Regions from separate parts of the Sporomusa intestinalis genome, predicted to be linked through region 3. Evidence: riboswitches for the same ligand, from Rfam matches in the RefSeq annotation. Region 3 holds a riboswitch; each other region holds the start of a gene.
The links. A riboswitch is a leader RNA that binds a small molecule or an ion and turns the genes downstream of it on or off. The one in region 3 is predicted to bind cobalamin.

Region 1: another riboswitch for cobalamin. It lies ahead of ACZ481_RS08375 (TonB-dependent receptor plug domain-containing protein); the one in region 3 lies ahead of ACZ481_RS21390 (TonB-dependent receptor).
Region 2: another riboswitch for cobalamin. It lies ahead of ACZ481_RS11705 (hypothetical protein); the one in region 3 lies ahead of ACZ481_RS21390 (TonB-dependent receptor).
Region 4: another riboswitch for cobalamin. It lies ahead of ACZ481_RS03955 (diguanylate cyclase domain-containing protein); the one in region 3 lies ahead of ACZ481_RS21390 (TonB-dependent receptor).

The regions. Positions count from the first base shown of each region.
Region 1 covers NZ_AP042390.1:1,859,442-1,866,836, forward strand. The annotation lists gene ACZ481_RS08365 (glycosyl hydrolase family 18 protein) at 1-80, shown strand, start outside; gene ACZ481_RS08370 (MerR family transcriptional regulator) at 181-1,017, opposite strand; cobalamin riboswitch at 1,203-1,379, shown strand; gene ACZ481_RS08375 (TonB-dependent receptor plug domain-containing protein) at 1,539-3,422, shown strand; gene ACZ481_RS08380 (hypothetical protein) at 3,491-3,811, shown strand; gene cobN (cobaltochelatase subunit CobN) at 3,888-7,395, shown strand, end outside.
Region 2 covers NZ_AP042390.1:2,502,912-2,510,306, reverse strand. The annotation lists gene ACZ481_RS11730 (stage II sporulation protein P) at 93-431, opposite strand; gene ACZ481_RS11725 (hypothetical protein) at 625-825, opposite strand; gene ACZ481_RS11720 (helix-turn-helix domain-containing protein) at 1,203-1,466, shown strand; gene ACZ481_RS11715 (helix-turn-helix domain-containing protein) at 1,526-1,750, opposite strand; gene ACZ481_RS11710 (helix-turn-helix domain-containing protein) at 1,901-2,212, shown strand; gene ACZ481_RS11705 (hypothetical protein) at 2,654-3,772, opposite strand; cobalamin riboswitch at 4,005-4,184, opposite strand; gene ACZ481_RS11700 (ribonuclease J) at 4,766-6,385, opposite strand; gene dapA (4-hydroxy-tetrahydrodipicolinate synthase) at 6,646-7,395, opposite strand, start outside.
Region 3 covers NZ_AP042390.1:4,587,238-4,594,632, forward strand. The annotation lists gene ACZ481_RS21370 (glycogen/starch/alpha-glucan phosphorylase) at 1-320, shown strand, start outside; gene ACZ481_RS21375 (hypothetical protein) at 373-606, opposite strand; gene ACZ481_RS21380 (hypothetical protein) at 738-980, opposite strand; gene ACZ481_RS21385 (hypothetical protein) at 1,194-2,540, opposite strand; gene ACZ481_RS21390 (TonB-dependent receptor) at 2,683-5,268, opposite strand; cobalamin riboswitch at 5,440-5,620, opposite strand; cobalamin riboswitch at 5,768-5,956, opposite strand; gene ACZ481_RS21395 (hypothetical protein) at 6,008-6,850, opposite strand; gene ACZ481_RS21400 (hypothetical protein) at 6,866-7,267, opposite strand; gene ACZ481_RS21405 (type II secretion system protein GspD) at 7,290-7,395, opposite strand, start outside.
Region 4 covers NZ_AP042390.1:841,533-848,927, forward strand. The annotation lists gene ACZ481_RS03930 (class I SAM-dependent methyltransferase) at 1-441, shown strand, start outside; gene ACZ481_RS03935 (SAM-dependent methyltransferase) at 870-1,706, opposite strand; gene ACZ481_RS03940 (FmdE family protein) at 1,700-2,308, opposite strand; gene ACZ481_RS03945 (DUF3842 family protein) at 2,772-3,194, shown strand; gene ACZ481_RS03950 (class I SAM-dependent methyltransferase) at 3,296-4,153, opposite strand; cobalamin riboswitch at 4,499-4,681, shown strand; gene ACZ481_RS03955 (diguanylate cyclase domain-containing protein) at 4,988-6,946, shown strand; cobalamin riboswitch at 7,096-7,274, shown strand.

The sequences.
Region 1 (7,395 bases), 2.7 Mb from region 3:
CCGTTGCCCGGGAACAGGGGATAAATAATATCAGCCTGTGGCGTTTGGGGGGGAATGTGGCGGTTAATAAACTTAAATAAAACCCTGCGGCGGCGCAAAAGGCCTGCCGGCGATTTGGCCGGCAGGCCTTTTGGTCAGTAACCAGGCTAAAAAGCCGCCGGTTGGATTCCGGCAGCTGGCTTACGACGGATAAGCAACCTGAAAAGAGATTTGGTTGATATAGGCGTTTGTATCCTGGGTCAGCCAATGATTCTGCAGGGGGAGCAGATAGATATTGCTCATAATTGTCAGTCGGTTAAGCGCAATGAATTCCATAATTTTTTTATATACGGTTGGCGCCTCTTGATAATAGGTCCCCCGGAAGCGCATTGTCAGATATAAGCCGGCCGGGCGGACGAAGCAGTGCTTTTTGGCGGCATTATGGGCAACCGGTGTGAAATACTGGATGGTTTTATTAAATTTCCCGGCCAGAAACTCATCTTTAGCAATAATCCAGCCGGTGGTAAATTCTTTGAAGTGCTTTTTGGAGACGGCGGTTTGATTGTGCCTTGACAGAATTCTGATCCGTTCCCGCACAGCCATTCCTTCTGTTAACAATTCGCTGACAAATAAGGTTTTTTCCGGCTGATAGTTCAGTTGAATTTGATCAAACAGGGTTTTGCGGATTTTCGCTATTGTTTTCAATGACAACTGTAAACTGCTTTTAATCTTGGCCGTTTCTTCGATCAGCTTATCGCATTCTTTTTCTTTGTCCAGCAGCAACTGCTCGAAATTTTCCAGGCTGCGATGCTGGAGATAATTTTTGATAGCCTGGATAGGAATATTTAGCTTACGCATATTGAGAATAATTTCCAGTATGAGGTATTGCGAAACAGAATAATAGCGATAGCCGTGCTGGTTTACAAAGGCCGGGGCCAGTAATTCATTTTTGTCATAATACAATAATGTTTGCTTGGGAATACCGTAGAGCGCAGCCAGCTCGCCGGCGGTGATGTAATTCTCTTTGTCATTTGCCATATTCCCTTTTCTCCTATCTCAATAATGGAACGCCTGACTTAGTGCGCGGCAAAAGCGGTACAGCCAATTAATATTGTAATCATTATTATTGATAAATCAGGGCCTGTCAAGTGTATAAAAGGCTTGACTATACAACCGGTATATAGTTTACCTTAGAAGTTAAAATACGCTGCTATGCAGATTAATTAAATAATGGGAAGACAGGTGCCGAAAGGCTTAATAGATAAATCGGTGCAACGCCGATGCGGTCCCGCCACTGTAACGGGGAGCGATGCCACAACATGTCACTGAAGGTCAGTTTGGGAAGACGTGGCTGAGCAATGAACCGGAGCCAGGAGAACTGCCTGTTTTTATTACCGCAGCCTACGAGTGATAGGACGGGTAAAGATACTGACAAGTGGTTATTTGCCATGTCTTTTGTGTGCGCAAATCAGACCGGCGCAGTGCTTAAAAACCTTTCCCCCGCGCGGGGGAAAGGTTTTTTTATATAGATAACATGAGCAGAGTAAGGGGTTTTGTTGATGAAAAAAAATGTGTCCCGGAAAAAAGCGATGAGTCTGGCAATTATTTCGGCCCTGACACTTGCGGCCGGCCTGGGGCCTGGCACGGCCCAGGCCGAAGCGGTGAAAACCTATTTTCTCGATGAGGTAGTTATTACAGCGACGCGGACACCGGTAAAGGAGTTTGATGCCAATGCCAATATTACGGTAATCACGAGCAAAGAGATTGCAAGAAATCATTATGCCAATCTGTCGGAGGCCTTGCGGGAAGTACCTGGCGTTATTATCAACAACTACAGCTTAGCCGGGTATTATGGCAGTAATGGCATGAAAATTAACGGTGCCGACGAGGTTGTGGTGTTAATTGACGGCGTTAAAGTGAATTCAGCCGGGGCCAAGTTTTCGCCATCGATGTTTGCCAACCTGGATACTATTGACCGTATTGAGGTGCTGAAGGGTTCTGCTTCTACTTTGTACGGATCTGACGCCAAAGGCGGGGTTATCAATATCATCACCAAAAAAATTGAGGGCAACAGCTCGCAAGTAAAGCTGGAAAGCGGCAGCTACAAGGGCGAGAATTATTCGTTTATGCACGAAGAACGGCAGGGGGACTGGGGCTGGCGGGTGATTTCCAAGAAATCGCTGCTCGGCGATTTTAAAGATGGCCGCGGCCTTACGGTACCGGCCGCTTTGAATGCCGATATGACAGGCATCAAACTCACCAAAGAATTCGGCGGGAAATCGGATCTGATCTTTTCTTATGATACCTATAAGGCCGATTACAAATTTCAATCCCTGTGGGACAGCCGGTTTAAAACAGGGACAACCGATAATTACAATGGCCGGGTGATTTATAATACCCGGTTGGACGAGAACACGACCAATCAATTCGCAGTCGGCATAAATAGGTACGATGATTTGTATCAACTGGACAGCGGCGATTTTTACGCAACCAAGGTTAAGACCGTAAGGATTTCCGATCAGGTTACCAAAAACTTTGCCGACACGCATCTGGTGACGACCGGTTTTGAATTTGCCGAAGATAAGGTAATTTCCTTTAACGGGATAAAATTAACGAACCGGGCCCTGTATCTGCAGGATGAATGGAATATTACCGGCCAGTGGAAATTAACCGGCGGCGTCCGTTATGACAATAACTCCGGCTTTGGCAGCCATACTACCCCCAGTATCAATCTGGGCTATAAATTCAGCGATAAAACCAATATGTACCTGGGCCGCAGCGAATACTTTATTCCGCCGTCGCCGTCGCATTTATACAATACCACCTACGGCAATCCCAACATTAAGCCGGAAACAGGCCATACGTCCGAAATCGGCATTAACCACCGCCTTGATGATACCTTTGTGGCCTCGGCCCATATTTTTAAACGGAATTCTAAAGACCGGATCGGCTATGTTTATCCCCGGTATGCCAATGTCGGCGATGAGAAGGCCGACGGCTGGGATATTCAGCTGCGCAAGCAATTTTCCAGCGCCATGAGTGCTTTTGTCGGCTATACCCATACCAATGTGGACGCAACCCAACAAAGAGCGGCCAATGTGGACGGCTATGTTCCTAAAGGTGCCTGGAATGTCGGCACTGATTACAGTGCCGGCAAATTAGACATTTCGCTTGTCGGCAAAGGCATTATCGACAGGCCAGGTCCCCAAACCGCTGACGCCGTGGATGATTTTTTCCCGGCCAACACCTACTGGGTCTGGGATATCGGGGTCAATTACCAGGCCAGCAAAGCCGTCAAAGCCTTCGTAAAAGTGAATAATATCTTTGATAGATTTTATGCAGAGCACTCCAATGCCCGTTATAACTGGAGCGCAACCCCGGCTGGACAATGGTGGAGCGCCCCGGGGCGGAATATCCGCGTCGGTATGGAGTATACATTCTAAGCTATTGACTGTATGACCGCTATATAGAGTAGAATGGAAAAAAACTACATTTGAAATGAGGTAAAGACATGCTTACTGAAAAAAAACATCCTGCTTATGAGCTGCCCTCTGATCCCCATGCACAATCACGCTATGAAAGTGCAAAGAAACACGCTCAGTGGGCGAAAGCCGCAGGGAAACCGTCCGGGGAAATTCATGCGATTTTTCGTAAGGTAATGGACTTCGACCCCAAAAACTTGCCAGACATTCCTGCTGACGCGGCCCACAAGAAATATCGCTCTGCCCTGATACAGGCCCAAAAAGCGATAGAGGACGGCAAGACGGCGCAAGAGGCGCATAACCTCTTCCGCAATATTGTCAATGCGCAGGCCGGCGGTCAGGGGCATTAGCGGCAATGACCGAAAAAACCACCCGGGTACGGGTGGTTTTTTCGGTTCTAGCTGGTAAAAGTGGGGAGGCTGAAAAATGGGTAACATTTTATTTTTAACAAACATTGACCGCCAACTTTATTTATGGCGCCAGGCCGAGAAAATGCTGGCGCAGCAACGGCCGGCGGTCCCGGGCAGCAGTAAAATGATTCAGGAGTCGACACCCTGGGGCGACGAATGGCAAAGCCGGCTGGCGGCTGCCGCTATCGTTATCTGCCGCTGGATGGGAACCGGTCTGGATTGCCGGTTTTTGCAAAATGCAGCGGCATTTATGCGGCAAAATAAGATCAGGCACCTTTTTTTAGTGGAAGATGCCGGTGATGACATAATTCAATATGGCATTACCCCAAGGCAGGAATTGCTGCTGCGCCGCTATTTTGCCTATGGTGGCGTTGACAATCTTTATCACTGCCTGCTGTGGCTGAACTGTGAATTTTTCGGAGCCGCCTATCCTTGCCAGGAGCCCTGTTTATTGCCCTGGCATGGTATTTATCATCCGCAGGCCCAGGCAGTATATCAGGATTTCCAGCAATATAAACAGGACTTTTGCCAGGCGGGGCGGCCGACTATTGGCCTGGTTTTTTACCGGGATGAATGGATTTTAGGTGATTTGGCCTATCACAAGGCAATCATTCAGGCAATAGAAAAAAGCAACATGAATGCAGTCCTTGTCTTCACCAACGGCCAGCCTAATCCGGAAGTCAATGCCCCCGGTGCCCAGGCGGCGTTCGAGAAATATTTTTATGAAGACGGCCGGGTTGTGATCGATGTATTAATAAACTGTATAAAGTTTTCTTTGACTACGACCCAGGCTTTAGAGCTGGCGGCGATCCAACGGTTAAATGTGCCGCTGCTACAGGCTTATACCCTGTTTAGCTCTTATCAGGACTGGGAGCGAAGCAGCGAAGGCATGACGCCGGTGGAGATTTCGGTAAGCGTGAGTTTGCCGGAATTTGACGGCATTATTCATTCCGTACCAATTGCGACCAAAGAACAGAATGAGCGGGGCCTTGCTGCCTATGTACCCATGCCCGAGCGAATCTCGCTGCTGGTACGGAAGGCGGAAAAATGGGCCCGTTTACGGTCTAAACCGAATGCGGAAAAAAAGGTCGCCATCGTATTTCACAATTATCCGCCGTTAAACGCCAATATTGGCAGCGCGGCCGGCCTGGATTCGCCGGAAAGTGTGCGCCTCTTACTGGCCGCAATGGCAGGTCAGGGCTATGTGATTGATCACATTCCGGCCGACAGTAAAAGCTTTATGGAAGAGTTAACTGCCCATGCCACCAATGACCGCCGGTTTATCACCGCCAAACAGATCCGAGAAGCCAAAGGTCAGTTAACCACTGCGCAGTATCTGCAATTTTTTAAACCCCTGGCCCCAACAACGCAGGCCCAGCTGGAACAGGACTGGGGTCCAGCACCTGGTACTGTATTTAACTATGATGGACAGTTATTAATACCCGGAACCTTAAAAGGAAATATCTTTGTTACGGTCCAGCCGCCAAGAGGGTTTGGCGAAGACTCGTCCAAACTGCTCCATTCTCCCGATTGTGCGCCCACCCATCATTATATCGGCTTTTATCACTGGCTGCGGGATATATGGGGGGCCGATGCGCTGGTCCATGTCGGTACCCATGGGTCGTTGGAATGGCTGCCGGGAAAAGGGGCGGGGCTGTCCAGACAATGCTACCCTGATATTGCGATTGCCGATATGCCGAATATTTACCCGTATTGGATAACGATTGTGGGAGAAGGGGTGCAGGCCAAACGGCGCAGTGCCGCCTGCCTCATCAGCTACCTAACGCCACCTATGAGTCAATCAGGGACCTATGATGAACTGGAAGAGTTAGAAAAGATAATGGATGAATATTGTCACTTTAAAACAACACAGCCTGATAACGTGGAAGCGGTCAAAGCCTTGATCCGGGAGAAAGTTGCGGCTGCTAACCTGACCGGGGATATACCGGAGAAGGCCGGAGAAAGTTTTGCTGAATACATCGGCAAGGTACATGCCTATGTGACTGATATTAAGAATATGCAAATCCGGACCGGACTCCATATTCTGGGGTGCCCGCCCGAGGCTGATGATATGATTGAGTATTTGTTGGCCCTGACACGCCTGGAAAACGGAGAAATTCCTTCCTTACGGCAAACGTTGGCGGCGAGCGCGGGCTTTGCGTATTATGAGCTGCTGGAAAACAGCAGTACAATGCTGACTGACGGTACAAAAACATATGGTGCCGTTATTGATGAAATACAAATAAAAAGCAAAGAAATCATTTTGATCCTGGCAGCAGAGCAGTTTAAGGCCGAGGCGGTACATAAAATTAATCAGCTATCCTGGGTCCGGGATTTATCTCAGGACCATTTAGCTAACATACTGGTAGTCGCAGAGTATATCTGTAATAAGATTGTACCGGCTTTGTTGAAAACCAGGCAGGAAATTACTAATTTAATGGCAGCTCTGGACGGGGAGTATATCGAGCCAAGCGCCGCCGGTGCGCCTACCAGCGGCGGGGCCGACCTGCTGCCGACAGGGCGGAATTTTTACGGCCTTGATCCCCGGGTCCTGCCCACCCCTGTGGCCTGGGAAATCGGCAGGAAAATGGGGGACGAGGTCATCGCCCGGTATATCGCCGAAGAGGGGCGTTATCCGGAATGCGTGGGCATCGTATTGTGGGCCGGCGCCAATATGCGCAGCCACGGCCAATGTATCGCTGAATTTTTATATCTGATGGGGTTAAGACCGGTCTGGCAGCGGGGCAGTATGAAAGTGATTGATGTGGAAATTATTCCGATTCAGGAATTAAAGCGGCCGCGGATTGATGTAACAGGCCGGATTAGCGGCATGTTCCGCGATAGCCTGCCGGCCGCCATTGCCTGGCTGGATAAAGCGGTGGCTATGGTAGCCGACCTGGAGGAAAGCCCGGATATAAACTATGTGCGCAAACATGTCCTGGAAGATGCCGCCGCGTTGGCAGCACAGGGCATGGATAAAGCAACAGCCTGGGAACAGGCCTCTTACCGCATATTCGGTGATCCTCCCGGTGCCTATGGGGCCGGGGTCGGCGAACTGCTGGAATCGAAAAACTGGACAACCATTGATGATCTGGCCAATGTCTATATCCGGTTTTCCGGCCATGCTTATGGCGCCAAAGGCCAGGGGGCCTATCTGCCGGAGCTGTTTAAGAAACGGATGGCAGGCCTGGATATAACCATCAAAAATGAAGACAACCGGGAATGCCATATGTTAAGCTCGGATGATTTCAACGCCTATCACGGCGGGATGATTGCCACCGTCCGGTCTCTGCGCGGGACAGCGCCGCGTTCTTACTGCGGTGACAGCAGTGACCGGCACAAGGTGCTCATGCGCAGTTTGCAGGAAGAAGTAAAGCGATTGTTCCGCGGTGAGGCCATCAATCCCAAATTTATTCAGGGGATGAAAAAACATGGCTATAAGGGGGCCCAGGATCTGGCCAATTATGTGGCCCACAGCTATCAGTGGGATGCAACCAGCGGGGTCCTCGAGGATTGGATGTACG
Region 2 (7,395 bases), 2.1 Mb from region 3:
TTCATACCGGAAACTTCCTTCTTCTTCACGCTCCTGTCAGCCGGCAATTTTTGTCTATTTTTTCAGCCGTTCCCGGACCGCTCCGGCAGCGTTTATTTATCCAGCTGTTTTTCAAACTGTCTGGCATAGGCTATGTTGTTTTCCACCCGCACCACCCTATACCATTTGCCATTATCCACGACCAGCTCATCCCCTATATTCACGGTTACGACTGACACATACATCAAGGTATTGCCTGTCGCCTCATCCTGAATGATGTAATATTCATAAGCCGGCTTTGCAGGCATCTGTTCAGACTTTTTGAACGGTCCGGGAAGATATTGGGGAGCGTAATACCAAAGTCCTGAAACAAGTATCATTACAGCAAGTATTCCAACTCCAAGCAGGATTATTTTATTCTTACTATGGGATTTCACAGCCTTGTTTTCCACTCCTTGTTTAATGCCAGTTTATCTTTTTTATAGTAGCTTATCCGCAATATTAATTTATAAACTGTAATGCTGGCCGCTATCATTACGCCGGCCAATAATTCGCTTGGAGGACTCACCAGTACGGCCCAAAGCCGGGATCACTTCCCGGCTTTGGTGTTCTTATACTTACGCGTCCCTGGCCAAACCAGGCAGTTTAATTTTTATTGTAATATTCTCTGCGCACAAAGGCAAAACATTGATCCAACAGCATACCCAGGCGCTTATTTATTTCCGTTATGTCTTTTTTCTCCTTGTCCAACAGATCATATTCCAGGCTCAGTTCCCGGATTTTATCACATAAAGCATCATATTCCTGTCTTTTTTTTACTGTCAGTCTCTTTTTCCTTTTAAGCATCCCTCAATAGCTCCTCTAGTCGTAATATCCAAAGGCTCGCCTTGTTTGACGAAGCCTTATCGGCTTATCAGATGATCTTTTCAGTCCTGATCCGGTTGCAAGACCGGTAGGCTCTGGCTTACGGTCAAGGTCAAGCTATATGGCAAAACTGTTTTTGCTGTTGAGCGAACTTTTCCATAAATCAGGTATTTGTTAACAGGATTAAGTAAAGACGTAGAGAAGATATGTCGTATATATATTAAAACAGCGGCAAAACCATTATCTTTTTCACCATATAATACCATTTATTTCACAAGCAATGCAACAATATTATATTATTTGTGAAGTGCAATGGCATTTCCATCCCCAGTATAATGAACGCAGGAGGTGGATAAGTATTGCGGAAACCGAAAAGGTATGTAGAAAAATATAGAGAAATCGGTAGAAAGGTAGCTTTTTATCGGAATATACGCGGATTAAGCCAAGAAGCATTAGCTGAAAAAATTGAAGTCAGTGCAAGCCATATATCTAAAATTGAAGCTCCCCAGGCTAATTCCGCGTTTTCTATAGATATGTTATTTCTAATCGCGGAAGGGTTAGAAATCGATGTGGCGGCTTTCTTTAATCCCATTGAAATAAGTAGTCCCTATATAAAAAAATAGTACGTAAGGAACCGGCCGGCTTGGTCGGTTTTCGTTTTGCAACCTCATTTCCTAGGCCGCTACAACTTTTCTTTGGCATTGGCAGGCAATGTATCAGGAAATAGTCCTAAAATCATATCAGTGGATACATTAAGAGCGTTTGCTAACCTTTTTACCACTACCTGGCCAGGATTTTTTTTTGCGCCACGCTCAAGTTCGGAAATATATCCCTGCGTTAAGCCTGCTGCCTTCGCCAGTTTTTGCTGCGACATATTTTTCATAGTCCGCAATTTTTCCAGCGTCATTTTCTCATCCTCCTTTTTAGTACATCTTATGCTTAACATTCTAATTCTATAGAATTAATCAGTCAATACTATGATATTATTTTTCCGATAGTGATATATGCTATTATTACTATAGAATTATTTTTAGAATTATTTTTAAGGTGGTTAAAAATGGATATCACAAAACGCATTATTGAACTACGTGAATTAAAAGGGTATAGTACGAATAAACTCGCGGCTATAGCAGGACTGTCACAGGGTTTTGTAAGGCAGATTGAGTTAGGTGAAAAACAGCCTACCGTTGATTCTATGAGTAAAATATGTGCTGGCTTAGGAATAAGTTTAAGTGAATTCTTTTCTGATGATGATACGGAAATACCAATAGATATCAAGCAATTAGTAACCATTGCTAAAACTCTCACTCCCGGCCAGAGAGAGGCTTTGCAATTGTTTCTGGAGCGAATGAAAAATGATATCCAGTAATTTTTTCTACCTTCCCGTTTCCGAGGGAATAATAAGTAAAAAATAGGTTCAGGCTGCATAACCGGCTTTATAGAGTCGGTTTTTTAGGTTTATAAGCCGGAACATTAAAAGGTACACCGCAGGTTGATGGCCGGTGTACCTTTTTTAGTCTACCAGCAGTTAAAAAATAATTTCTGTGGACATAAGAACGACGATACCCTAAAGGGTATCGTCCCAAAGGACTTGGCCCAAGCCAAGTCTTTTCTTATCCTGATAGACAGTCATGTCGTTATAACGGCACCATCAAAGAATATAAAATGCTATTTTTCAGGATAGAAAGGTTAACTTTCCGGTTTTATGATAGTATTTCTCATATGGAAAAAATACCAGGTTGTGACGCTATTTTCATCCAGCCTGTGCCCGTTAGGGCCTGATCGTTTCTTTAGGTTCGCAAATTAAGTTTCAGGCGATTTTGCCGTTTTCGATCAGCCTAAAGATTTTGCCGGCAATAGCAGCATCATCCCGTGGTTCAGCCAATAGCGGCTCAATCTGCCGCCACACCCCGTCCGGGTTGATTGCCAGCGCCCTGGTGTTCAGCCACTGCCCGTCGGCAGCGATTGTTCCTTTTAATTTACCCTGCAGCGAGAGCCGTTCTTCATATTCCTGTTTGAGTGCGGCCGCTACCCGCGTTTTATCAACATAGGTCAGATCATCTGATTTGAATACAGCCAGCATACCGGCCCGGATAACGGCATCGCCCTCGCTTTTATTGATCATGCCCTTTTCAATGGCCGTATAGAGCAAGCTGTTGTACTCAGCAAAATAACGGAAGTCGTCCCGGTACAGCGCCGCTTCCACGCTGAACAGCATGTAGTCATAACCGGTAAGCGGCCTGGCCGGTGTCTGGTCGTCACCCCAGTAGAGCTGCGAATTTTTTACGAACAGCTTTTCCGGGTTGAACTTGGCGGCATCGGCCTTAATCACGGCAAAATAGCCGTTCTGGAGCGATACGCCGCCCAGGCTGTCTGTTCCGGCGTATTCATTGTGAAACACCAGACGGATGTCTTTATCCCCGCCGGCTAAGAGGTCCTGCAGCGCGCTGACCGCACTGTCGACCACTTTGAGAGTGGTTGACAGCTGGCCGATGGTCAGCAGGCTGGAAATGCTATTGGCAAGACTTAAAAAAGACTGAAAATAGTCTTTGTTGACATAGGCCAGTAAGGCGGCACTAATCGACACCCGGCCGCCGCGATAAGGCACCAGGTTGGTCAGGGAGTAATTCAGCTCCACGCCATGTCCCAGCGAGCTTTCATCCAGGTTAAGCGCCAGCGGACCGGCCACGCTGGGCAGCTGCTGGGCCGCATTGGCGCCGAATTGCAAACCGACCACAGAGGAAACCACTGGCACAACCTTGCGAAACAGCTTCCGGTCATCCTTAAGGAACATTTCCGCCAGGCGCAGGCGAAAATAGTGTTGTCCCTCCTGGAACACAATCCTTTCCACATCCGCTGTTACCGGTGTAAAGACATAATGCTTGGCTTCTTTCACAAACAACCGGGAAAACCAGTCGATCAGACTCATGCTGTTCCTCTCCTTTTTGCCTCATGGCAATGTTTTTCAACGAGAACGTCCTCATCAGAAAAACTTGGCTTGAGTCAAGCCCTTTAGGACGCCACCCATTAGGGTCTAGTCGTTCATATGCCCACAGAAAAATTTTTTAACTTCTGGCAGAATGACAAAAACACTCTCCTGCAAGGAAAGTGTTTGCGTGTTTACGCTGCCGTAATCCCCGCCCTGTCGCTCGCAGGTACAAATGGCGATTGCCGGGCAGGCAGTTCTCCTGACTCCGGTTCATCGCTCGCCTGCGCCTTCCCAAGCGATTGCTCAGTGGCACTTGCAGGCTTGCTCCCCGTTACAGTGGCGGGACCGTGCCGGTATTGCACCGGACTTCTCTATTAAGCCCCGAAGGGCACCTATCCCCACATTATGCTGTTAATGGTGTATATGGGATAAATTAGCACAAAAATTCTCTTGCCCTTAGTATAGATCAGGCCAAACACATTTGTAAATAGATGATTGAGGATTTATTGGTTACAGCCACCGTCAGGCGTATACTCTGACACATTTATTCGCTGTGTTTGTCTCACTGCCTGGCGGTAGCATATTTCTTTACCAAACATAATATGTAATAGATAACAAGCAGAGGGTGGGATTAGATTTATGCTATTCTGGTTGATTTTGGCAGCGATCATATTTTTTCTGTTATCCCATTTTTGGGTGCTGTTATTAGCCTTACTCTTTTTCTGGTTTATTTAGCCGCTGTTGTCGCCTTCTTAGAAGCTGGTACCAGGCCCCAACCTATAAGCCCTGCCGCAATTAGACTAACTAACTGCGGCAGGGCTTTTTTTATCCTGATAGACACTCATGCCATTACGCTGGCACCAGCAAAGAATGAAAAATGTATTTTTCAGGATAGAAAGGTTAGTTTTCCCTGGATAAGGGCAACCCGGCTTCCGCTTTCGCCCCAGCTCGGCCCAAGCCGTGTTTTCTTTGACTGAAGCGGCAAGCAGCTTTTCAGACTTCCATAATGATAGGCAGAATCATGGGTCGCCGGCGGGTGCGTTCATATAAATATTTGCCCAGGGTATCGCGAACATTAGACTTAATTGTGGCCCATTCGGTAATATTATTGAGTTCGCATTTATCCAGGGCCTGTTTAACCCGCTCCTTGGCATCCTCCATCAGCTGCTCGGATTCACGGACATAGACAAAACCGCGGGATACAATGTCCGGGCCGGCAGCTACCTGACCGCGCTGCTTATCCATAGTGACAACAATGATAAGTATCCCGTCCTGCGACAGTTGGCGGCGGTCCCGGAGGACGATATTCCCCACATCGCCGACCCCCAGGCCGTCCACCAGGACATTGCCTGAGGTTACCTTGCCGGTTATAGCGCCCTTGTCCGCGGTAAATTCCAGGACCTGGCCGTTTTCGGCAACAAAAATATTTTCCTTGGCCATGCCTAAAGACTGGGCCAGTTTAGAATGCTTAATCAGATGCCGGTATTCGCCATGTACGGGGATAAAGAATTTCGGCCGCAGCAGATTATGCATCAGCTTAAGCTCCTCCTGGCTGGCATGGCCGGATACGTGGATGCCTGAGGTGGATTCATAAACAACCTCGGCGCCCTGGCGGAATAAATAATCAATCGTCCGTGACACCAGCTTCTCGTTGCCCGGTATTGGCGTAGCCGAGATAATTACAGTATCACCGGGAATAATTTCAACTTTCTTATGATCCGACATGGCCATCCGGGTGAGGGCCGACATGGGTTCCCCTTGACTGCCTGTTGTTAAAATAACGATGCTGGATGAGGGATAGTTGTTAATTTCGTCAATATCAATAATAACGCCCTCGGGAACATTTAAATAACCAAGTTCTAAGGCGATCGTAACAACGTTCACCATACTCCGGCCCAGGATGGCCACCCGGCGCCGGTACTTGCAGGCTGTGTCAATAGCCTGTTGAATCCGGTGAATATTGGATGAAAAAGAGGCAATAATAATTCGTTCCCGCGCATTGCGAAAGGCATCATCAAAGGTAACGCCCACTGATTTCTCACTTGGCGTATAGCCGGGCCGCTCGGCGTTCGTACTGTCTGCCAGCAGCACCAGCACCCCCTGGTCGCCTAATTCGGCAAATTTGTGAAAATCAGTGACTTTACCGTCAACCGGTGTTTGATCAAGTTTAAAATCTCCCGTATGGACTATGACACCTACAGGCGTTTTAATGGATAAAGCTACCGCATCGGCGATGCTATGGCTTACCCGGATAAAGCCAATGGAAAAATGGCCGATTTGGATCTGGTCCCCGGATTTTACGGCATGCAGATTGCTGGCCGGAACATTGTTTTCCTTCAGGCGTCCCTCTAAAATCCCCAGGGTCAGGCGAGTTCCGTATACGGGAACACTCAGCTGTTTTAACACATACGGCAATGCCCCAATGTGGTCTTCATGCCCATGGGTTAAAACAATAGCCTTGACTAACTCACGGTTGTCCAACAGATAGCTGATGTCGGGAATGACCAGATCAATGCCCAGCATGTCATCTTCCGGAAACATTAACCCTGAATCAACTACAATGATTTCATCACCATAACGGATTACCGTCATATTCTTGCCAATTTCCCCCATCCCGCCCAGAGGGATAATCTGTACTTTGCCTGGTTGTCGCGCCAAAAAAACATACACCTCCAAAAATATTAATCAATCAAGTTGTAACTGCCCGTTCATTAAGCCCATCACTAGAAACCGGCCGTCCTGTCCACTTGTGAATAATTATAACCTATTTAGTATTCGCTGACAACAAGTGGTCTACTCGCTCTTAAATATTATATGCAAAACCTGCCTCTACATACAAAAAACCGGTAGCTTGCGCTACCGGTAACCGTTAACTAATTTAACACGCCTAATGATTGCATAATCTTTGTCAGCTGGGCCGTTTCACCGGCAGTGGGCGGTACTAACGGCAGTCTTACCGGGCCGGCCTTGATACCGATCAGGTTAACCGCCTCTTTAATCGGAATAGGATTGGTGGTGACAAATATCACCCGGAAGAAAGGCAGGAGTTCCAGATGCAGGTCCTTAGCCTTGACCATATCTCCGGCAAAAAAGGCGTTTACCATGGCCTGCATACGACTGCCGACAATATGGGCGGCCACACTGATAACCCCCTGCCCCCCCACAGCCAGCACCGGCAGGGTTAGAGCATCATCACCGCTGTATACGAAAAAGTCCTTAGGGGTAATACGGATAATTTCCGAAACCTGCTCCAAACTGCCGCTGGCTTCTTTAACGGCGGCAATATTCTCCAGCTCCGCCAGCCGGGCGATCGTGTCCGGCAGGATGTTAGAGCTTGTGCGCCCCGGCACATTATATACAATCAGCGGTAAGGCTGTAGACTCGGCAATCGCCCGGAAATGCTGAAACAACCCCTCCTGGGGCGGTTTGTTGTAATAGGGAGCAACGACCATAGCCCCATGGACGCCGGTTTGCTCGGCGATTTTGGTCAGTTCAACAGAGTCTCTAGTATCATTCGTACCGGTGCCGGCAATGACTGTGGCCCTGTCGCCCACAGCCTCAAGCACCGCCGTATAGAGTTTAACCTTCTCCTCTTTGGTCAGGGTTGCCGCTTCACCGGTGCT
Region 3 (7,395 bases):
TCCCGGCCGGGCCGGACGAATTCCGCCTCCATTACGACGACCTGCTGCACCAAGGTGACGAATACTTTCTGCTCCAAGACTTTGCCGGCTATGTCGACACCCAGAACCGGCTGGCCGCAACCTACGGCGATCAACGGCGCTGGCAGCAGATGTGTCTGATGAATATCGCCTATTCCGGCTGGTTTTCCAGTGACCGCACCTTTGCCGAATACGCCACCGACATCTGGCAGCTGACAGAGCCGGTTCCCTTCTGGAGCCAGGACCGGCCCGGCATTTATGACCAGCTGCGGCTGCCAGCCCGGCAGAATGTATTGAGCTGATTTCGTTTTGTAAATGTAGAAAAAGCCGCGAAATTCGCGGCTTTTTCCATGGCTATGCCTGTTCTGCTTCGTCGTCGATCTCGATGGTATCCTCGAACGTATCGAGAATATTTTGATGATGGTCCTCAACGGCATCATTAATCAGCCGCAGCACAGCGTTGGTCTGCTCTTCCGGCAAACCCATGGCAATGATAATATCCATCAAACGATCGCCAAGAAGTTCAACATCATCAGTAAACAGTACCGGGATCTCATCTGTCAACTCCAGCTTTTCCTCATCACACATAATATTACACTCCTCGTCACTGTTATTATCTTTCTCAAACGAAAAGCCCTGCCAGTTGTCCCGGTCAACGCTAATGCTTGATCACTATTATTGTAACACATCTGCCGATAAATAATAGTCAAATCTGAAGATCACGAAAGCTCGCCCTTGATCCGGGCCAGCTCGGCCTGGCTTTCCAAATAATACCAGCGCACCGAATTGCCAAACCGGCACTGAATGGCATGCAGCTTGCCGGCCTGGGCCAGCTGCCGCATTTTGTCCAGCGAAAACCCGTTCGCCGAAAAATAGTTTGCCGAAATAAAGCCTCTGCGTTTCAACCATTTCCGATGCTGCTCAGCTTCTCTGGATTCCAGGGTAACCTGCCAAATCGCCATAGTTATCACAGGCCTTTCTTTGTAATTGCTTTTATTATAGATCAGCCTGTAAACATAAGTGTTAGGGACAGGTAAAATTATTGTTAACAAATTATCAAAACAAAACCCTGTCCCCCTGTTTCCAGAGAACAAGGGGCCTGGACACACGCGCTGTCCAGCCCCCCTGTTCTCTTACTTTTCTGTTAGTCTGGCTATGGCCGCCAGCAGGCAGAATTAATCAAAGCTAAGAATTCTTTGGCCGTTGACAATTTTCAGGCCTGTTTTCTTTTCAGCAGCCTTGCGGGCTTGCTGGGCCAGAACGGAATGGGCGGCGAAGGATTTAGCAACACCGGCCGCTTGGAGCGTTGCACCGGCCCGCGAGGTCAGATCCGGGGCCAGAATGATGGCCGAGTTCAGGTTGCCGCCGCTATAACCGAGCTGGGTCGGGGTGAAGGTTCTGGTAGCCGTGTCAGACGTGCTGGCAGGCAGGCCGGGATAGATGTCGATCTGGTTGCCCTTAACGAACCAGAAACGGGTGCTGTCGCCATAGATGCCCCAGAGGTAGCCGGGGGAATTAATGGTGCTGACATTGGTCCAGGTCGAGGGGGAAGTGAGGTTGGCAACGGTAGTGCGGTAGACATTGCCGAGCATGTTGGCAAACGATGCATTGTAGTTGCCCAGGAATACATAGGCGGTGTTGGCGTCAACGATGGTAATGTCGCGGAAGTCGCCGATCATGCCGCCGGTTTTGGTAACGGTGGTCTTGGTGAAGGTAGCCAGGTCGATGATATCCAGACGGGTGTCGGGATTGGCGAAGCCGGCATTCTGCATGCCGCCTACGGCGCAGACATAGAGTTTGTTGTTATAGTGATCCAGGGTGAAGGCATTTTTGCCGACAGTTATATAGTTTACATAATTCAGATTACCATTTGGTAAAATCGAGAATTTTGCTACAATGCTGTCGGAGTAGACCTCATAGCCGCCGTCGGGATTGATGGTAAACAAGGCATATAGGTTATTGCCAACAACTGCCAGGCCCTCTCCATGAACCGAAGCGCCAGCCGGTACGGGAATGCTCGGCCAAGCCGTCGGGAACTGATAGCTATTTATTTCCGCATATCCATCAGTCATATCTACAACAGCAATTCTTCCCAGATCATAGCCGGTGGCATACAAATAATTACCTCTAGTAGCCACTGCATGCAGATTAGCCACATTACTCCAGCTTGGCGATACAAGCGGGTTCCAGCTGGCGGCAAAGGGATCAATGATTCGGTTCGGCGGTGCTACAGGCGTATAATTGTACTGGCGCAGCACCAGCCGGCTTTCATTGCCCTGGAAGAAGTTAAAGAGCGCCGGATCACCGTTTAGACCGGTAACCTTGGTGCTGGAGGTAAAGGTGGTCGGGTTGCCGGTCCGCTCGCCGCTGATGGCGCCGGCCAGGCCTTGGGAGTAACCGGAATTGACAACCGTATAGCCGAATAAATTCTCCGGCGCGGCCTGGACGGCCGCGCTGCCGATAATGGACAGCGTCATCGCCGTTAAGAGTACCCGTTTCAGAAAACCTGCTTTCAGTTTCATGCGTTTAATCCCTCTTTTCCATTTTTGTTTTAGTCTGCTGGGTTAGAACTACTGCCGGCTTACTGCCGCTCATCACCTCCACTCTGCCAGGACTGGCTTTGTTTGTCATCAGGGCATCACCTCCTTAACCGAATTCCGGTCTTTAATATTTGTACTGCAAGGTTACATAATAAGTGCGCCCCTGGGTCGGATGATCCGGATTTAACGGGTGGGTAATTGTTGACGGCCATGTATTCGGGTTGCCATCGTAGTCCAGACCTGATTTCACATATGTCAGATCCGGGCCTTTGTCAAACAGGTCATTGACCCCTACCGTTACTAGGAGGTCCTGGTCAAATTTATGCTTTACCCCCAAGCCGACGGTAGTCAGCGAGGTTTGTTTTTTCTCCCAACCCTCACCGACAAACATTTGGTCCACATATTTAAATTCCGTAAAAATGCCTGTCTTTTGATCAGGCCGGTAGGTGAGGCGCAGCGAGCCCTCCCATTCGGGGGTATAGGTCATCGGCATATCATAATAAGTGTCCCCGGTCCCTGTCGGATTATTGTACTTGCGTTGCGCATTAACATGCGTATACGTTGCGGCCAGGTTCATATCCCACTTGTCCCAACTGAGATTGGTCTGCAGTTCAGTCCCATTTACCCAGCCTCTGGCAGCATTGCTATAAGACCAATAATCAAAACCGAAGCGGTACAGTTGCAGCATGTTCTCTGATTTCCGCCCAAAATAGGTCAATTGGATATCGGCATCGGCTCCCAGAATACGATCATCCCAGATGGCGCTCACATCCCACTGGGTACCTTCTTCCGGCAAAGGGAAAGCAGATACTAAGCCTTTCTCGTAATCCTTGCTGCCTATCGGTCTGGGAATAATACCGGCGCCGTCACCGGCTATTTCATAGAGGTTTAGCAAACGGTAATATGTCCCCACTGTGGAACGTAAGGTTAGGTTATCATGGACTTTCTTCTTCAAAGCCGCTTGCCAGGTTACTTTGCTGTCTTTTTGTTCATCTGTATGGTTGAAATATAGGTGGTTGGGATCTTTCTCTATCAATCGCGTACTGCGGCCTAACACGGTCGAGGAATTGTAACGCACACTGGGGGTAAACCAGAAATCCTCTGCTTTATTTAAGGTAATGGTATCCTGCAATTGAATATTGAACAGTGTCTGTTCAAAATAGTTGCGGAAACGCAGGCGGGCGTCAGTAAGTGCAACATTCCCGCTATCGTTATCAGTAATCAATCGCGAACCATCAATATCCATTTTTTCCTTCGACCAATTGACCAGGAATTCCAGCAGATGGCGGTCACTAACCTTATAGCTGCCGTCAATGGCTCCGCCAGCCCGGCGGGAATCGTAACTGCTCCAAATAGCGAGCGGCTGTTTGAAATAGGGGTAAGAGGCATTATCGTGTATTATGGGATCATAACTTTCGTTGCGGTAATCCTTATTCTGATCCAGATAGTTAACCGCCCAGCCCCATTCCAGCTTACCGGCAGTGTCCCTGCGCCCCAGGAGTAATTCCTTGGCCGTAAGCTCCTGCCTTTTCGCCCCCATGTAACCAAAATTATCTAAGTCCAGGTAGCTATTCGGATTACCGTAGCCATAGTTGCCTGTCCACAAGCCCCAGGGCAGGTGGCGGTCAACCTTTTTCCAGGTGCCTTTGGCTGTCCAGTGGTCGTCCTGCCATTTGATAATGGCATCGGTATTTTTGTAGTCGTTATTGCGGCGCCAGCGATTTTCATCAAAAATACCTTTCTGCTTATAAAAATCATTTTTAATCTTTTCCTCTCTACCCAGATAGGTTTTTTCTTTCATTTCTTCCCACATAGCTGTTGCATCCGGAGCCGTCATGCCCCAGTCATTCACAAACAGATTAATAGCCTTGGCGTTAAACTCTTCTGTAACAAAAGCCGCCTTTAATTCATCCATAGACGAGAAGCCGGTGTCTATAATTCCATAGCTTTGCAAATTGTTATTAATCCAGGTAAGGCTTTCCGCCATTTTTTTATCAAAATTTTCCTTCTCAATTGCATAAGCATCCTTAACGCCAAAGTTCTTATACCTGAAGTCGCCGTCACTCTGGTCCCTGTTGATCCCCACCATCAGGCTGCCGGTGCCGAGCGGGGCATCAATCTGCAGGCTGCCGGTATAGCCGCCCCAGGACCGTTGCCCCACAGAGGCGGATACATTGGCCGCGGTGGGCCGTTTGGTGACGACATTGATGACCCCGCCCATGTAGGTGCCGCCGAACCGGGCCGGGATATAGCCGCGGTAGACCTCGATCCGTTCCACGTTTTTGACCGGGATGGTAGAAATGTCGGCGGCCGCATCGCCGCCCAGGTTAAACAAGACCCCGTCAACAAACACGCCCACCTGGGCCGCCGTGCTGCCCCGGACACTGACGGTAGTATACTGGCCCTTGCCGTTAACCTCCCGCACATGGACGCCGGGAACATCCTTTAGCAGGTCAGGCAGCGTCTTCTGCTCGCCTTTGTAGTCATCAGGCCGGATGATGGTCACCGTTCCCGGTGACAGCTTGGCCTCCCAGTCGGGGCGTTTGGCCTCAACCGTAATCGCCTCCAGGGCGTATTCCTGAGCGGAGCCGGCAGCGGCGTTCACAGTGTCCTCAGTTGCCTGTGACGACTCGCCGCCGGCTGCGGCCGCCTGGGCAAGGCCGCTGTAGTCCGGGGTCAGGCTGAAGGCCAGGGTACAGGCGATCCCCATCGCCAGGGCTTGTTTGGACAATTTACGTTGTTTCACTGCAAATCTCTCCTCATATGTCTTACTCTTTTCCAAAAAAATTGCTGAGAATGGTAGCCCGATTTAGCTGCTGCTTGCTTCTTACCCTCCCTTCGTACCGTTTGCCTGATCTTCCCCTGTCGCTCGCAGGGTTGGCGAAGACCGTCCTTACAGGCAGTTCTCCTGACTCCAGTTCATCATCAGCCCGGCCTTCCCGGAATATTTCCTCCAGTGGCGTCTGCGGGCTGACTCCGTGTTACAGTGGCGGGACCGCGCCGGCTTCAACCGGACTTCTCTATTAAACCCTCTGCAGGGCACCTGTACGCAGTGAAATACGGCCAAATAAAAAATGGATTTCTCATATAGTCATCCAGGGGCGCTGACTATATGGGAAATCCATTTACCCTCGTTTTAGCAGCAACTTACTGCTATAAACCAGGAACAGACGGCCGCACATAATCCCCTACCCATCGCTCGCAGGTCACCGGTGATCGTTGTATAGGCAGTTCTCCTGACTTCTGGTTCATGGCGCCTCCAAACCTTCCCACGACAGTTGTCCGCATCGCAGTGGCATATCCTGGATTTGCTCCCCATTACAGTGGCGGGACCGTGCCGGTTTTGCACCGGACTTCCCTATTAAGCCCCGTAGGGCACCTATACCTGGCAACTATAAAATTGTCTGACTCAGGCTGCCAGCATTGGCAGCTTACTGCTTCTAGACCGGTTAATACGGATTGCTCAGATAATTACTGGCTCTGACCCGCCGGTCCTGGAAATACTGGATCAGCTCGCCGGGTTTTGTCAGCCAGTTGAGCTGGCGGTACTCCCACACCCAGGGTACGGTAACCTTAACCTCAGTATAACTGTCAAACGCGCCCCAGCGGGCAAAGACCCGGCCCTGGCCAATATCCTGACGGCGCTCCCACAACTGGGTCAGCGGCACCAGCCGGTAACCGCCATGGGCCCCGTCCGGCAGTACTTTGCTTATCGGCCCGGCCGGCTTGTCACTGGCCGGGATCTCATAGATACCGGCCGCCGGTCCCCCCCGTCGGCTCCGGCCGGCAGCAGTAATCTCATGGCTGCCGGGCCGGATATTCAGTACCGGGTGCCGGCCTTCCAGGCGCACCTTCGCGCCCGGCCACGGCCGCCATTTCTTATTGCTGTAGGTCAGCAGCATATCAAGCCGCCCGGTCTGATCAGGCGTTTTGGCCACCGCCAGCAGCACCCCTGTCAGATCATGCTCATGCTCGGCCCGGCCCGTATGGCGCGGATAATACTGGTAATAGCCGATAAAGTAATGGCTGTCGCTTTCCACCACCGAATAATACATAACTCGCTCCAGGGGATAAAACAGCAGATTATACCAGTTATTATTGAGCCGCCAGTCGCGGTCATAATTAACCAGTGTAAATATATTCTGCTGCGCAGTGAGGCCATTACCGGTATCGGCCTGGCAGATAACCGGCGACCACCGGCTGGCAATGTCCGCTGCCGGCACTGCCGAAACCGGCAAGGGAAACCATACGCAATAATATAAAAACAGGATAACTGCTAGACTTTTTTTCATCGTATTGTCACAACGTTACTTCTTGTTATATACCGTAACTTCATCAATTTGATAGACCTCCATATTCCAGGTGCCGCCGCGGGGAGGCGACTGGACAAAAACGCCCTGCCCCACAAACGAGACAAGATTGCCTGTTGCCAAAGCAGTTTCCAGCAGACTTTGCAGCCTTTGCTCGGCCGACCGGATCACAATGCTTTTGCCGGGGGTATCACGGAGATCAATCACCGCATAGAAGCTATTGGCAGGGGCGTAACAGTTTATCAGGGCGACATGACCATACAAATGAACGGCCGGCGGCATTAAGACAACGCCGATAACAGGCTGCGGCCCAGGGGCGGCAAAACCGGTTTGAACAAACGGTATAGAGAAAAATAATACCAACAGGAACAACCGGCTCGCCCGTACTAGGTACCTCATGATCTTGATCCTCCCACTATATTTAATCAATTATCTTTGGCGTCAGCATAATGACCAGTTCCGTCTCCGTCACCTGTTTGGAGGAGGAGTGAAACAGCCCTCCCACCAGCGGCAGCTGCCCTAATATT
Region 4 (7,395 bases), 1.8 Mb from region 3:
TTGCTGCCATTTATTAAACAAGCGGTCGGTGCGGCCGGTGCGGTGACGGCCGTTGATTTTTCCGCTAATATGCTGGCCAAGGCGGAACTGAAATATGGAAGTCTTGGCGGTATTACTTTCACCGTTGCCGATATTATGGAGTTTGTGCCGGAACGTTTATTTGATGCCGTGCTGTGTTTTAATTTTTTTCCTCATATTAAAGATAAGCCGCTGTTTATGGCCCATATGCGCAAGCAGCTGCGGGCCGGCGGATCGCTGGTTATTATGCATGACATCTCCCGCCAGAAGGTTAATGCCGTTCATCAGGGCAGCGAAGCAGTCCGGGAGGATCGCTTGTCCCCGGCAGAAACGGTATGTGACATGCTGCGGGCAGCCGGGTATCAAATTGCCGTGGCTATTGATGCCGATGACCGCTATTTTATCAAGGCTGTGAAGGAGTAGAAACTGCTCTTTCCTTTTTTTGTTAAGCGGGCGTGTCGCTTTGCGTTTTTTAAAAACGTTTTGCGACACGCCCTTTGCATGTTGCCGGAGACGGTGTGGGATTGTGGCCGAGCGTGCCTGGAACCTCTGCGTCAATGGACTGCCTGTTCCGATGCCTCTTTTGTCACTGGCGCGGCTTGGAGTGTAGACGGTGGTATTACTGCCTGTTAAAAGTATAGCCTGTCGATAAACAGCATTTATCGACAGGCTATGCCACAAGGTGAAAAAAGATATGAATGGTGATGATTTACCGGGTCAATTTCCCTGAATTCATACTTATGGATGTTTTTGTAATAGGATAATGGTTCCCCGTCGATTAGTGTCATTTCCCGGGAAATAGTTGAACGTTTAATGACTGATAATATGGCTGAATCTGTCATAAAGTAGTTTTATACCTGCCACCACATAATCCCCACCGTAGTTTCTGCGGTATCGGCACAATAGCCGTCAACAGCGATGCTTGCTAACAGTTTACGGATGGTGCTTTCCGTGTCGGGGCCGGTTACACCCATTACGGCAAAATATTTTGTGTAATGGTCAATGAGATAGGCAAGCGGTTCCTGATTGGTTTGCCCGTAAGTAGTGAAGGTCAGGTTGGGGCGGTAACCTTCCTGATACAGAATGTTAAGCGGATAAATGATATCAAACGATGGTCCCGGTGCCGGTTCCTGTAAGAGGTTTTCCCATAATAGCCGGCGCAGAACCAGGTCATGCTTGCCGGCAAAGCCGATCAGGCAGCAGGCTCTGCGGGCCACTTTCGTCATCTTCATCAAACTGTCATAGTTATTAATGGCCGGACTTTTGGCCGCAAAGGCTATGTCATAGGCCGGCTCGGGCGCAATATCCTGCCAGTCGGCCAGCAAGGGCGTGATATTTTCCTGCACGCCGCTGCTGATTGCCTGCGTGGTCAGTGCCTCAAGCATACCACTGGCGGTGTCCAGGCCTGTCACCTTGACACCATAAGCTGCCAGGGGCAAGGCGTAGGTGCCGGGGCCGCAGCCAATGTCCACCAGGCTGTAGCCGGGCTTAATTGCGCCCTGGGTAACTAAGCCGTCAATAATTCCCTGGTGCACCTCTTTGTTTGCTTCGTTATGAGCAGCATAGCGGCTGGAGTAGTAGCTCCAGTATTCTTGCCAAAGCTTGGGGTCAGGCCGCCGCCGCCCGGCTTTTTTACTGCTGTCCTGCCAGGCCTTGTCCCAAAACTGCGCATTATACACGTTTACCATCCCCGGCTGTATTCTTCGGTACAGGCTAAACAGGCAATTTTGCCATCGCGCAAGCGGGCCCGGGCTTCCATAACTTTTTCACCACAATACGCACAGATGACAGAGTTAAAGATTTTGGCTTCCGGCGGCAGCGAAAGCTCGACATCGGTAATTTTAAACAGGTCTGCCACAGGGGTAGCCAGCAGCCGGGCGATCCGTTCCTCCTGAATTTTTTGCCAGGCAGACTCCTGCTCGGCTGTGGCCTTGCCGCTGAACACGGCGTTTTTAAGGCGGTCCTGTTCCGGGGATAATGGGCTGATCTCACCGGTCACGGCAACCCGTACGGCTTTGCCTGTCTGACGGTTGCCAATCGTATAGGCCTGCTTGCCATGATCTTTGTAAATCAGATTGCCTTTGCCGATGGTACAGCCCAGCAGGACTTGTACTGCGTCAATACCACAGCCGTCAGACTCAACAATGGCAACAAGCTCTTCGTCAGCGGCCCGGGTTCCATTAAGCCGCGCAAGGGCAGCTTTGGCGGCAAGATAACCAATGGTAAGCCCCGGGCAGCAATGGCCGTGGAATTCGATAGCCTTCTGAAAATCTGCAGGTCGGTCAGTCATTTTATCTACCTCCCAGGCAATGTCTGCAATGCAGCGTCGATTTTACTTGGAATTTACGGATTAAATTAAGGCTTCAGACCTTATTTTGAACTTGTGCAAATTACCTATATTATCAGTTATTTAAATAAAAGTGTCAAACACTAAATGCTCTTAATTTACAAATATTGCAGATATTTTGCATAATTAATTGACAGGGTTAGTGAATTTTGGTACAATTCAAGGTGTTAAAGATAGTTGAAACTATCTTTTGTCGTAGAATGCGACAGGATCTGGGATTGCTATAATCTTTATATTTACTAGGGATTTTATATAACAGCCATGAAGGCTCTGCTGGCCGCAGTTGTCTTGATGGTTGATTTATTTTTAGCAAGTATTGGCTCGCGGTCAAAACGAAAGGAATTTTCAATTTATTGCCGAATTAAACATTCAATCGTCCATTTTTGTGGAAGGTGGTAGGGTCTGTATGGTAATTGCAGTTATCGATGGTATGGGCGGGGGGCTTGGTGTGCAGCTGGTGACGCAGCTTACATCACAGCTGGGACAAAAAGCAGATATTATTGCCCTGGGGACCAATGCACTGGCGACCAATAATATGGTACGGGCCGGAGCGATGCGGGGGGCTACCGGTGAAAATGCCGTGGTTGTTTCCATACGCAAGGCGAACATTGTGGTAGGTCCGATTGGTATTATAATTCCTAATTCCTTAATGGGGGAGATCACCCCCAAGATTGCCGAAGTAATCGCCTCTTGTGACGCGCATAAGGTATTGGTGCCTGTAAATCAAAGCCATTTTGATATTGTTGGCCTTGAAAGCCGGCCGCTGGTGGTGTCTATCAAAGAAGCCATTGCTAGGGTAACCGAGCTTGTGCAAGGCAAGACCTGGTAGCCTTGTCACCGGCAGGTATTATTCCTGTAAAAAAACAACCCGGCTGAGTGCCGGGTTGTTTGCAATGGTGCCACTGCCTGCAAGTGAGTGAGGTGAGTCTGTTATTCCAGTATTGTGGCTTTGCGGTCAGCCCGCCACCACAGTACGCCGATGGTGGAGTTAATCAGTTCGGTGCAGTAATCCTCAACCGCCCGGTTCGCCAGGAATTCAGTGATCTTTACTGATGTTTCCGGCCCGTCCAGACCAAACAGCTTGAAGTAGCTGGTATAGTATTCGATCATGAAAGCCAGTGTCTCCCGGTAGCGCTGGCGGTAGCTGTAGAATTTAATATTAGGCAGATACCGGTCCTGATACAGGATATTAAACGGGTACTGGATATCAAATGCCGTCTGCTCCGGCGGAGTGCCGATCAGGTGCTCCCATAACAGTGTCCGCACTTTGATATGATATGTACCGGCAAAGCCGATCAGGCAGCAAGTGCCCCGGGACAGCTCATTCATTTTCATTAAGCTGTCATAGTCGTTAATAGCGGTGGTATTGGCGGCAAACACCACATCATAAGCGGGTTCGGCCGGCAGGTCCAGCCAGTCGGCCTGGAGGGGGGTAATCCGGTCCGAAATTCTGTCGTGATTCGCCTCAGACTGCAGGACAGACAGCATTTGCGCGGCTGTATCCAGACCGGTTACCTGTTTGGCCCTGGCGGCCAGCGGCAAGGTAAAAGTACCGGCCCCGCAGCCAATGTCAAGCACTGTGCTGGCCGGGGTTATCACGCCGTCGTCAACTAAGCCGTCAATAATTGCGTTATATATCGGCCGGCTTTGGCGGTTGCGCAGGGCATGCTGCTCGGCAAAATCATTCCAAAACTGCTGCCAGCCTTGTTTATTGCCATAACTTGGAGCCTGATGGGAACTCTCACGCGCTTCCTGCCAGGCCTCAGTCCAAAACTTGGTGTTGCACATGGTTGTCATCCTTCCTGCTATGTAAAATTTGTAAAAAGACCTGTTGGTGCAAATCTCTTGAGGATGCCCGCAAAAGCCTTGGCAGTTCCAGGCATTACCGACATGGCTGAATTTTGTGATAATGTAAAAAAAGCATGAAGTCCAAGGGTGTTTATCCTTGGGTTTCATACCGGAATAATTGAATCTTCATGATTCAAGTCATTAAGTTAAATATAAATTGTTTTGTAGTAATTGTCAATTAGCAACAGCATTGCTGTACGGCAATAAGAATAAATTAGCAGCCATTACGGCAATATACTAAGTTGTTGACACAATTTACGGGAAAGCTTATACTAAAATTAACTAATTAAATACGGCGAGTTGGGTGCCCTAACGGGGCTTAATAGGGAAGTCCGGTGAAAAACCGGCGCGGTCCCGCCACTGTAACGGGGAGCAAGCTTAAGATATACCACTGGGATATCAGTCTTGGGAAGGTTTAAGCAAGCTACGATCCGGAGCCAGGAGAACTGCCTAGCTGACAATCACCGTTTTTTTACCCACGAGGTATGGGGAGGGGATTACAGTAGACGCTGGGTTACAGGCTCGCGGCGTCGCTTGAATTCGCTCCTGGTCTACGTGTACCAGGAGCTTTAATTTGGCATACTGTTTTTACTACTCCCGGCTTAAGCAGCGGGAGTTTTTTATTTGGAAAAATAACAAGCCGCCAGCTTATTCAAAGCTGTGCTGCCTGTTTTATCAATGTACTGAAGTGGAAACATCAGGTAGGCCTTATAAATACAGCTAACCATAAAGGCGGTGTGCACGAAGATGGACTTTACCACCCAGGACAAAGGCATGTTGCAGTGCGTTTATGAAGAGTGGGGACAACGGGAGGATTTTAATTTTTATTTGTCGATCCTGTCCCATCAGTTTAATTTTGTATTTAATCATTCCGCAAGGGTGGCCTGTTATGCTGTGATGCTGGCCCGGGCAGTTGGCTGTCAGGATACTGAGATTGTAAACATCGGCGCAGCGGCTCTGCTGCATGATATTGGTAAAATAAACGTGCCGATCAAGGTCTTATACAAACAGGGTACTTATGATCCCTATGACCGCAGCGAAATGGAGCGCCATCCGGTCTATGGCAGCCAGATGCTGCTGCGGTCCCAAGAACTGCGGGCGCTTACTGCCGGGGTACTGCATCATCACGAGCGTTATGATGGCAGTGGCTATCCCCATAAGCTCAAGGCCCTGGAAATTCCCCTGGCGGCCAGAATCATTCATGTTGCTGAAGCTGTTGACGTTATGACAACAATCCAGAATTATCAGCAGCTAAGAAGCTGGGACGAAGCTATGGACGAACTGGAGCGGGGGGCTGGCAGTCAGTTTGACGGGGTCCTGGTAAATGCTTTTTCGACATTAGAACCGGAGAGCTTTGCTGCCAGCCGGACGAGTACCGGCGAGGCAGCGGGCCAGGAACAGCAGCCGCCGCTTTTATCTGCCGGCAGTGTAGGCCTTTACCTGGAGAATATAGCAAATTTAGGCGTTATTTGTTTGAATAAAAACAATACAGTGGTATTCTGCAATGCTTATGCGGAGCAGCTGCGGCAGCTGCCTGCAGGTACTTTAACAGGCAAAAACTTTTTAGACAGTTATCCCCCACACCGGCGCGCCATGCTGGCAGACAAGCTGGAACAGTTGCGGTCTGGAAAAATGAACGAATGGTATCGCCTGATGGGCCGGAACGGGCGGTTTATAGAAAACCGGTATTCCCGAGTGACTGATGGCAGCGGCAGGTTTATCGGCACTGTTCTGGTCACAATTGATGTGACTAAGCGGGAGAAAGTGGTTCGCAGCCTGCAGGCAGCCCGGGAAAGGCAGGCCGCTTTGTATCAGGCAGCCCAGATTATCACCTCAGCGTTAAGTATGGCCGAGGTTATAGAAGGTATCCTGCAGATTATAAAACAGACGATGGCTGTTAACAAGGCGGAAATTCAGTTATTAAACGAAAATAACGACAATATCCCCGCCGTGCATACGCAAGCCTACCGCCGCAGTGAACCGGCTGCCTGCCGGCAGGATTACCGTGAAGCGGCCAGCCAGGTTTATAATACTTTGCGGACCGTCATGGCTGCTGATGAAAAGAATGGGCTGGAAAAATATTATGTTCCACTTATTTACAGATGTGATCTATTGGGGATCTTATATATTGAAAGAAACACTGCAGGCGAGGATTCGCAGGAACGGCTGGAGCTGCTGGAGACCTTGGCCGGCCAGACTGCGATTGCGATCAGAAATGCCCGGCTGCTCGAGGAAGTACAATATCTGGCTGAGTATGATAATTTGACCGGCTTATTGAACCGCCATTCCTTTGACCGTTTTTATGCAGAGCAGTGCCGGCAGGCCGCAGGACAGCCGGTTACGCTGTTGATGATTGATATCAACGGCCTGAAGCTTATCAATGACAATTACGGGCATGTGGCCGGTGATATGCTGATTAAGGCTGCGGCTCAGGTTGTGAAAAACAGTATCAGCAGCGACGACCGGGCATTCCGTTATGGCGGTGATGAGATTGTTGTCCTGCTGCCAGGGGTTTCTATCCAGGAAGCACAGATTATTATTAAGCGGATCCTCCGCAATAGCAAGTGGTGGAAACCGGGCATTACAGCTAACCCTTATGCCGACCTGACCCTCAGTATCAGTATTGGTGCCGCCGGGAGCAGTGAAGTCAGTATGGACTGCCTGGTTCAGGAAGCCGATAAACGCATGTATGAAAGCAAGCGCCTTTATTATAAGTCGCTTGATATTAAGTGAGGGCTGCGTTGGGCGTGGCGGGCAGACCGATACATTGCAGGACGCAGTGGGGAAGCAATAAATTAAGAATAGAGTGATAATTCAGGGCAATCCTTTTTTAAGGATTGACAATCATTTCTTGAGATGTTATGCTAATTTCCAGAGGACAACTTCATAGGTTTGAAATAGGTGCCTAAAGGCTTAATAGGGAAGTCCGGTTCGATGCCGGCGCGGTCCCGCCACTGTAACGGGGAACAAGCTTAAGATATACCACTGAGCATTTTGTTTGGGAAGGTTTAAGTGAGTGATGATCCGGAGTCAGGAGAACTGCCTATTTGACAATCGCCGTTTGTTACCCACGAGGCATGGGGAGGGGATTACAGTAGACGCTTGTAACAATAGCGTAGCTGGCTTAGTTCGCTCCTGGTTAACACCCAGGAGTTTTTTTATAAAGCTACTGTTTATTACTC